DNA from 3 places in the Desulfotomaculum sp. 1211_IL3151 genome. Region 2 is predicted to be linked to each of the others. Evidence: riboswitches for the same ligand, from Rfam matches in the RefSeq annotation. Region 2 holds a riboswitch; each other region holds the start of a gene.
What was found. A riboswitch is a leader RNA that binds a small molecule or an ion and turns the genes downstream of it on or off. The one in region 2 is predicted to bind S-adenosylmethionine.

Region 1: linked by a shared signal. The riboswitch ahead of V6C11_RS16520 (Vitamin B12 dependent methionine synthase activation subunit) and the one ahead of metK (methionine adenosyltransferase) in region 2 are both predicted to bind S-adenosylmethionine.
Region 3: linked by a shared signal. The riboswitch ahead of V6C11_RS14735 (methionine ABC transporter ATP-binding protein) and the one ahead of metK (methionine adenosyltransferase) in region 2 are both predicted to bind S-adenosylmethionine.

What each region holds. Positions count from the first base shown of each region.
Region 1 is NZ_JBAIYV010000058.1:102,067-105,343, reverse strand. Features, by position in the region: gene ychF (redox-regulated ATPase YchF) at 1-163, shown strand, start outside; gene V6C11_RS16525 (NAD(P)/FAD-dependent oxidoreductase) at 340-1,596, shown strand; SAM riboswitch class I at 1,658-1,765, shown strand; gene V6C11_RS16520 (Vitamin B12 dependent methionine synthase activation subunit) at 1,840-2,526, shown strand; gene V6C11_RS16515 (homocysteine S-methyltransferase family protein) at 2,516-3,277, shown strand, end outside.
Region 2 is NZ_JBAIYV010000050.1:137,537-140,813, reverse strand. Features, by position in the region: gene murJ (murein biosynthesis integral membrane protein MurJ) at 1-1,083, shown strand, start outside; gene V6C11_RS14105 (YlmC/YmxH family sporulation protein) at 1,139-1,414, shown strand; SAM riboswitch class I at 1,531-1,628, shown strand; gene metK (methionine adenosyltransferase) at 1,724-2,917, shown strand; gene V6C11_RS14095 (helix-turn-helix domain-containing protein) at 3,028-3,277, opposite strand, start outside.
Region 3 is NZ_JBAIYV010000051.1:96,621-99,897, reverse strand. Features, by position in the region: gene V6C11_RS14745 (MetQ/NlpA family ABC transporter substrate-binding protein) at 1-48, opposite strand, end outside; gene V6C11_RS14740 (methionine ABC transporter permease) at 61-735, opposite strand; gene V6C11_RS14735 (methionine ABC transporter ATP-binding protein) at 728-1,750, opposite strand; SAM riboswitch class I at 1,854-1,966, opposite strand; gene V6C11_RS14730 (hypothetical protein) at 2,403-2,585, shown strand; gene V6C11_RS14725 (hypothetical protein) at 2,936-3,277, opposite strand, start outside.

The DNA of each region.
Region 1 (3,277 bases), on a different contig from region 2:
CGATATCGAACGCGGCTTTATCCGCGCTGAGGTTATTGCCTTTGCAGACCTGTCGGCCACTGGTTCCATGGCCAAAGCCAAAGAAAAGGGCGTCCTCCGCTTGGAAGGTAAAGAATATACCGTACAGGATGGAGATATTATAAACTTTAGATTTAATGTTTAATTTTGCATATATGGTAAATGGCAGCCCTGCCAAGGGGCTGCTTTTTCAGCCTTCCGCCAGCCGTTTTGTCATCCTGAGCTAGCGAAGGATATTTCCGGTATGAGTATGCTTTAGCCCCTACTTGAGTTAAAATATAACAAGTAAGGCATAATTACCAAACACGGGAGTCGATTTATTTGAAATGGGATGTTTTAGTGGTTGGGGGAGGCCCCGCTGGCATGATGGCGGCAGCCCGGGCAGCTATGCTGGGGGCACGGGTGCTGCTGCTGGAGAAAAATGAATCCCTGGGCAGAAAAATGCTCATTACTGGCGGGGGACGTTGCAACCTAACCAATTGTGCTGATATTAATGAAATGATTATCAATATTCCGGGCAATGGTAAATTTGTCTATGGTGCCTTACACCGATTTTCAGGCGAAGATTTAAGAAGTTTTTTACGCACCCTAGGGATTAAGACGAAAGTAGAAGAAAGAGGGCGGGTTTTTCCGGTTAGTGACCGGGCCGCTGATGTGGTTCAGGCACTTACTGGGTACCTAAAGCAAATTGGTGTGAAAATAAGTTATGCCGTTAAGGTAAGTTCTCTTTTGGTGGCTGATCAAACCTGTCAGGGTGTCAAAATAAATGACCAGGTCGTAACTGCTAAAGCAGTGGTGGTAGCCACCGGCGGGCTTTCTTATCCTGCCACTGGCAGCACCGGGGATGGTTACAAGCTGGCCCGGCAGGTGGGGCATGCGGTGACCCCATTGTTGCCTGCGGCTGTTTCCATTACCTGTAACGACCCCTGGATACTCAACCGGGAGGTGCAGGGACTTTCTTTAAAGGATGTAACCATCACCCTTTACAATCAAAAAGGAAAAACAATGGCAGCGGAGGTTGGCGATGTTATTGTAACCCACTGGGGTCTTTCGGGTCCCGGTGCTCTGCGGGTAAGCAGACCAGTGGCACTGGCCTGTCAGAAGGATAGCCAGGCTTTAATCCAAGGAAAAATAGATTTGTTCCCCGGCTACCCCTTGGGTGACCTAGAACAAAAACTAACAAAAAACCTTGGCCAAGCCGGCAAGCGTTCCATAAAAAATATTTTAGCCGAAAGCATACCAGAGAGGTTGACCAAAGTGATCCTACGGTTGGTTGATATTCCCTTAGAGCGTCCTTCAAATAGGGTAAGCCACCACGAGATAAGCAATCTGACTGCTTTATTGAAGGGTTTGCCAATTCATATAACCGGTACCAGACCCATTCAAGAGGCCACAATAACTGCCGGAGGAATTAAAGTAAATGAAATAAATCCCCGGACAATGGAATCCAAGCTGATGAAAGGTCTGTTTTTTGCCGGAGAAGTTCTGGATGTGGATGCACAAACGGGTGGTTTTAATATGCAGGTGGCCTTTAGCACTGGCTATGTGGCAGGGGAGTCTGCGGCAAATTTTATCTAATTAATATCTTGACGAAAAAGCTAAACCTATTGTACATTACAATAATAAAATAAAAATTTTGCACTTATCAAGAGTGGTGGAGGGACTGGCCCTATGAAACCCGGCAACCGGCCATTTATGGCGGCGGTGCCAACTCCTGCAGGGACTTTTGTTTCTTGAAAGATAAGGTGTGCGACGGGATTTCGATCACCCATAACGCCCTTATTGGGTGTTTTTTTATTATGGTAATTATTGGAGGATTATATGCTGCTGCCCCAAATAGCTTTAAAGATTCCACCAGCCAAGGTACTTCGTTACCTGGGCATAAAAAATTCAACGGACCATTGGCCGGAATTGCTTAGGCAGATTGAAGCGGTTATTCAAGCCGGGAAAGTTTTAGCCACACCTACGGCGGCAATTACTCAAGTACCCTTTTGTCTAGAGCAGCAGGGGGTTGTCATTGGCTCGATGCCTGACCTTGTGCTTGGAGATGCTGCATTAAGAAAAATTAGTGCTGTAAGCGTGGTGGCAGTAACAGTTGGGGAAGCTATCGAACAAGAAGTGACACGGTTATTTAATAAGGGCGAAACAACCAAGGGAGTTATTATGGATGCAGTGGGAACTGTGGCGGTGGAAGAACTGTCAGAGCAAGTAATTGGCCTGGCAGCCCGCCAGATGGGAGTAAGGGGATTATATGCCACGGCCAAGCTAGGCCCCGGTTATCAAGACATGCCGCTGGAGTATTTGCCGGCAGTGCTTCAATTGGCTGAAGCGTGGCAGATAAATATAACTTGCAATGAGTTTTGCCAGATGAAACCCTCAAAATCCCTATGTTTTTTTATTGGTTGGGTACCAGAGCCGCCTAAAATACGTGAGAAATGTGACCTGTGTCAGAAGGCTGATTGTCTATATCGTTGCTGGAATGGAAGGAGAGAAGAATTTGTCCTTTAGAGAAAGAGTTCAAAAAGAAGTTTTAATCATTGATGGTGCCATGGGTACATTGTTGCAACAGAGGGGACTTCCCGGGGGTTGGTGTCCAGAGGAATGGAACCTCAGCCAGCCCGAGATTATTAAGGAAATTCATAAACTGTATCTAGAAGCAGGGGCAGACATCATAACGACCAACACCTTTGGGGCCATCGGATTAAAATTGGCGGACTATAACCTGGCTGATCAGGTCAAAGAAATTAACCGGCAGGCCGTTATCATCGCGAAAGAGGCGGCCAGGCCATACGGAGCAATGGTAGCCGGTTCAGTGGGACCCCTGGGTAAGTTTTTGCAACCACTGGGTACCATGACCTTTGATCAAGCCTATGAGCAATTTTATGAACAATGCCTGGCAATGGTGGAGGCAGGTGTTGATTTAATCCTCTTTGAAACCTTTGGCGACATCGGAGAAATGCGTGCAGCCCTCATTGCTGCTGCAGATGCCGGCAATGTACCAGTGGTGGCTAGCTTTACCTTTGATGAAACGGGTCGCACCTTTACCGGTACCGACCCGGAAACCGCCGCAGTGGTGGCTGAAAGACTTGGTGTTGCTGCCATTGGGGTCAATTGTTCAGTGGGACCCCGTCAATTGGAAAAGGTGGTTCAGGCCCTTACAGAAAGTACGAACCTGCCGATCTTGGTTTCACCAAATGCCGGTATGCCGGAAATTATGGATGGTAAAACCGTTTTTCGGGAGACACCAGAGACCATGGCC
Region 2 (3,277 bases):
AGTGTCAGCGTGACCAACTTGACCATTATCATTTCTGCCCTGACCCTGGGTGGTATTTATGGTATTGATGGCTTAGCCGCCGGAACGGTCTTGGGTTTTGTGCTGGCGGCATTGATGCAGGTGCCCAAGCTGAAAAAAGTTGGTTTTAAGTTCCGCTTTACCTTGGATCGTCATCATCCCGGCGTCAAGAAGGTTCTCTATTTGGTTATGCCGGTGGCCATCGGAACCTCACTCAATCAGATTTACCTGATCATTGACCGGGTCTTGGCCTCAGGCCTGGCAGAAGGCAGTATTTCAGCCTTAAACTACGCCAACCGCATTATTCTAATGCCCATTACCTTTTTTGTCCTGGCCATTGGTACCGCCTTTTATCCAACCATTACCACCCTGGCAGCCCAGGGTAAACAACAGGAATTGGCGGAAACAGTGCTTCGGGCCATTCGCATGGTAATCCTCTTTGCCTTACCTGCCGGTGTGGGCCTGATGGTACTGGCTACCCCGGTAATTAAACTGCTCTTTGAACACGGCCAATTTGGCCCCAAGGCCACCGAAATGACAGCCATGGCCCTGTTTTTCTATGGCATCGGGCTGGTTGGACAGGCAGCCAACATTATCTTAACCAGGGCCTTTTATGCCCAGCAGGATACAAGAACACCGGTTAAATTAATGGCTGTCACGGTGGCAATAAACCTGGCCTTTAGTCTCTTGCTGATTGGTCCCTTGAAGCACGGCGGTTTGGCCCTGGCCAACTCCATTGCTTCCCTAATTAACACAGTGATGTTGACTTGGTTTCTTAATAAAAGGATTCCCGGCCTGTGGAATGCCAGTGCCCTAACTTTTCTCTGGCAAACTGCTTTAGCCACCACGGCCATGGCGGCTGTGGCCTGGGGTGTAAATGTCACCGGGGCTGGGGTCTTTGCTGCCTATGGAACATTGGGCTTGGCGGTTCAAGTGGGAGCGAGCATTGCGGCGGCCTTACTGGTCTTTGTATTAGCAGTTTTCCTATTGCGTATGGATGAGGCCAAGATGATCACCAGCTATGCGGGAAAATTTCTTAGCAAATTACGCACCTCCCGAGATTAAGTTGACGCACCAATGCATCTGTTAGCGCATAGCATAGGGCTAGGAGGTGCTAGCTATGATTAAAGCAACCCAGCTATCTGCTAAAGATGTTGTTAACTTAAAAGATGGAGCTAAACTGGGTCCGGTGAAGGACCTGCATATAGAACCGGAAACAGGCAGTGTAGTGGCCATTGTGCTGGAGGCTCCCCGACGCTATTTTGGCCTGGTAAGGTCTGGGCGGGATATGGTAATCCCCTGGAACCTAGTTAAAAAATTTGGTGTTGACACGGTGTTGGTGGATTTACAGCCCGTGGATAGTTCCCATACCGAAAATGGCAGCAATGAGCTTTAAACCATCACCTATGTCATTTTACGTTATCGCTTAGGATGACACTAGGTTTAATAGATTTTATTTGACACAATGTGTCTGCTTTGCTAAAATTAATCTGGCAATTTTGCTAATGTTCGTGCTCATCAAGAGAGGTGGAGGGACTGGCCCGATGAAACCCGGCAACCTCACGTAAGGTGCCAAGTCCTGCGGGAAGGTTATTCCTGACAGATGAGGTGATTGAGGAAGGCTGGGAAAATATAACCTCTCCGTTCCGGAGGGGTTTGTTTATTTTTGATGGGAGCGGGAAAAGTTATAGAGGGAGGTATTCCATTGAGCAGAAAACTTTTTACTTCTGAATCCGTAACTGAAGGCCATCCAGATAAAGTGGCCGACCAAATTTCGGATGCTATCTTAGATTCTATTCTGGCCAGAGATCCGCTGGCCCGGGTAGCCTGCGAAACCTTTGTCACTACCGGACTCGTGCTGGTGGGAGGAGAAATATCCTGCCAGTGCTATGTAGATATCCCCAAAGTTGTGCGGGAGACGGTTTTAGAAATTGGCTATACCCGTGCTAAATACGGTTTTGATGGGGACACCTGTGCAGTGCTAACTGCTATCGATGAACAATCCCCGGATATTGCCATGGGTGTAGACAAGGCCCTGGAAGCTAAAACAGGTGAAATAAGCGAGGCAGAAATTGAGGCCATTGGTGCCGGTGACCAAGGCATGATGTTTGGTTATGCCACCGATGAAACACCCGAATTAATGCCCCTGCCCATCTCCCTGGCCCACACCATAGCCCGTCGTTTGGCAGAGGTTCGTAAGTCTGGCCTGCTGGACTACTTACGTCCCGATGGTAAAACCCAGGTTACAGTGGAATACGAAGATGACAAACCTGCCCGGATTGACACAGTCGTCATTTCCACCCAACACCATCCAGAAGTTGAGCTGGAAACCATTCGGCAGGATATGATAGAAAAAGTAGCCCTACCTGTACTGCCGGCCGAATTAGTTGATGAGAAAACCCGTTTCCTGATCAACCCCACCGGCCGCTTCGTCATCGGCGGACCCCACGGCGATGCCGGTCTCACCGGGCGTAAAATTATTGTAGACACTTATGGCGGCAGGGCCCGTCACGGCGGCGGTGCTTTCTCCGGCAAAGATCCCACCAAGGTAGACCGCTCCGCAGCCTACGCTGCCCGTTACGTGGCCAAAAACGTAGTGGCTGCTGGTCTTGCCAAGAGATGCGAAGTACAACTGGCCTACGCCATCGGCGTAGCCCGTCCCGTATCTGTAAGGGTGCAAACCTTTGGGACCGGTGCAGTAAGCGACGAAGTTATCAGCGACCTAATCAACAAAAACTTCGACCTGCGTCCCGCTGGCATCATCAAATCCCTAGACCTCCGTCGCCCCATTTACAAACAAACCGCCGCTTACGGTCACTTCGGCCGTCTGGATCTCGACCTCCCTTGGGAGCGGACGGATAAGGCTGAGATTCTACGGGCAGAGGCTGGATTAAAATAGGATAGGTTTCATGTTAAAGCACTTCCTGTGTAAAGGGGGTGCTTTTTTCTAAGGAGATTGTCAATAAAAATTGGGACCGTACCCTAAAGGAGTCAAAAAGAGCACGGCGCCTAGGACGAAGTGCTCTTTTTCTTGTATTTTTCTTTTGTTTCTTGTACCAACATTTTATCTGTTTGATAGGAACTCTTGATTAAATTAAGGGTAGTACTCAAAGAAAGCAACCATTCTTCAATAACCTCATTTGAATAACCTTGGGTTTTAATGGTTTGGATTATTTTAATCAGTTTATGATTATTCCTATCAGAAACAAAGGACAGCATGTCCTCTGGTAAGGTGGGAGTAGTTGAATGAAGGGGAGTA
Region 3 (3,277 bases), on a different contig from region 2:
GCTGAGAGATAGCAGGCAAGTTAACAGTAACGCAAACTTCTTTTTCACGGAAACTCCTCCTTAGTTTTTGTTAAATTTTTCGGCAAGTATATTGCCAAGGGTTTGCATGATTTGAACCATAATAACTAGAATGACCACGGTGGTTACCATTACTACTGAATCAAACCGCATGTAGCCGTAACGTATGGCCAGATCCCCTAGGCCACCTCCTCCCACGACACCGGCCATGGCAGAGTAACCAACCACGGCAATGGCCGTAATAGTCGTACCTAAAATAATACCAGGCAGGGCCTCAGGAAGCAGTACCTTGCGAATAATTTGCCAGGTGCTGGCCCCCATTGCCAGAGAAGCCTCGACCACCCCCCAGTTTACTTCCTTTAAAGAAGTTTCCACCATTCTAGCCACAAAGGGAGCGGCGGCAACGGTGAGGGGTACAATGGCCGCGGTGGTTCCGATGGTGGTGCCCACCACAAATTTGGTAAAGGGACCCAGGGCCAGTAATAAAATAATGAAGGGATAGGAGCGAAAGATGTTCACGATGGATCCTAAAACCCTATTAAGTGTCAAATTTTCTTTTATGTGACCCTTGTCGGTAATAACTAAAATCACACCAAGGGGGATGCCTAGAACGGAGGCAAAGACCACAGATACAATTGTCATATATAAGGTATCCCAGGTAGCTTTAATGATTTCAGGTGATAAATTAGACAGGTGGGAGAGAACTTCATTAGACATCCTTTAACACCTCAATTCTTAAACCCTGTTTCTGCAAATATGTCACTGCCTTTTGGCAACTTATATGGGAACCCATACACTCAATAATTAACATACCAAAGGCTGTATCTTGAATTTGATCAATATTACCGTAAAGGATGTTAACATCTACATCAAATTGTTTGACCAGAGTTGAAATCACTGGTTCATCGGTGGTATCACCAATGAAAGAAACTCGTATGATTTGCCCTTCACCCTTTTCTAGTAGGCGTTCCTTAACTTTGTCTGGTACATCGGTATTAATGATAGTTTGGACAAAACGTCGGGTGGTTGGGTGTTGGGGCTGGGTGAAGACATCAATGACCAAGCCGGCTTCAATGATTTTCCCTTTTTCAATGACCGCCACGGAATCGCAAATTTCTGAAATAACCTTCATTTCATGGGTAATCATCAGAATTGTTAGATCCAGTTTGCGGTTAATATCCTTTAACAGCTCTAGAATTGAGCTGGTTGTAGCAGGGTCCAGGGCCGAGGTAGCTTCATCACACAGCAGTACAATGGGGTCATTGGCTAGGGCCCGGGCGATGCCCACCCGTTGTTTCTGCCCACCGGATAGTTGGCTGGGGTAGGCATTGGCTTTATCCGTTAGGCCTACCAACTCCAATAATTTGGTAACCTTTTCTTGGCTTGTTTCTTTGTCCACACCGCTTATCTCTAAAGGGAAGGAGACATTTTCATGGACTGTTCGTGAGGATAATAGATTAAAGTGTTGGAAGATCATACCAATCTTTTGGCGACTGGCCCTTAGTCCTGCTTCACTTAATTTGGTCATTTCCTGACCATTTACTTTAATACTGCCGGAAGTAGGCTTTTCCAACATATTAACGCAGCGTATCAGGGTACTTTTACCGGCACCACTGAAACCAATGATACCGTAAATTTCGCCCTTGCGAACTCTCAAACTTACACTGTCCAGGGCCTTAACATCTCCGGCACTGGAATGATAAATCTTGGTTAGGTCTTTAATTTCTATCAATGATATCAACCTTCCTTGATTGCTGAGTTTAGTGTGCCCGTTTCTAAATAAATGAGGCCCCTTCTGGGCAGACCAGAAGAGGCCATAATATACCTATGCCCCCTCCTTATCTTTCAGAAGAATGTTCTTCTGCAGGAATTAGCACCTTTCTCAAGAAATTTCTAAGAAGGTTGCCGGGCGTCTCAGGGCCAGTCCCTCAGCCTCTCTGGATAAGAAGAATATATTATTAAATTGACTAATGATGATTTTATGCTATGTCTTTAAATTTGTCAATGATTATTTATAGGCAACTTGGAAAAACTTTTACACCTCAGAAAAAATTACCGTCCACAAACTTGCATGATTCTTCTTATAAAGAAGGAAAATAATAATGATTAAATTTAAAGGAGGGGTTGCTATGAGCCGCAGACTAAAGTCCCGGGATAATGGAAAACATAAGCAAGTTCCCAAGTATTCGACGGACCGTAAAACGGTGAAACCACCTCCGGATAATAGTGTTGGGGTTACCTATGTATAAATAAAAACGGCCGTTTTCCGGCCGTTTTTATTTATTTTGAAAAAATCAAGTGAAAGGAAGAACTTGTTTCTTTCGGGAACTTTTCCTGGGGTCTTTGAATATTTTGTCATACCTTTAAATAAGGAAGTGAGAGAGATGCTTTCCCCCGATATGGACCCTAAGGAATTAAAAGGTTTAATACCCCTGTTTACCAAAGAAGATATGGAAGAACTATTAAAAGAGATAGAAGATATCATCCGTTACGAGCAAGACATAAAAAGGCTGATGCGTTTGTTTGACAATCGAAAAATAGTGGAGGATGCCATTGATCATTTATAAAATCCTGTGATTACTGTGGATAACCATGATAAATGTGGGTAACTCTGTGGATAACGTGTTATTATTACTGAAAAACTGTTTATAACTTACTTCCAAGAATGATTAATTCAGGAATAAATTCTGTATTTCGGGCAAAAATATAGTTCACATAATCTACGCAATGAATTGCTCTGCTTCGGCAGAGAATTTTTTTGCCCATCGGATTATTCGCAAACTTTATGGCTTAATGTTTTAGATTTACAATGTTTGGTTAGTATTATAACGGTCCCTTAAAGTCTGCAGGGATTAACTTTCAAAGGGAGTGTCGCCTAGCTATTTTTCAGTAGTTGTCAGTGACACTCCCCTTCTTATTAAATGTGCTTATATATTCGTTTGCCATATAAACCCTCACAGATTTGGGTTAAAATTAACAGAACCACAAAATTAAGCAGGAAATCATAGAGTATGCTGTAGTTTCCTAAAAAGGAAAGGTTACCAACTTTAATGGCGACATAAGAAGCAATTTCTGCAATGATAGTAAAAAATAATAATATTGGGATTTTTTTACTAAAGTCATCTTTCATATAACTTATTACGAGTATTCCTGCCGCTGCACCCCAAAGGGGATTTAATAAAGGGACCCCGGCAACTAATACCCAACCTTTGTTAAACTGGATTAGGCCAAGTGAAATTAAAACATATTCAACCATGAA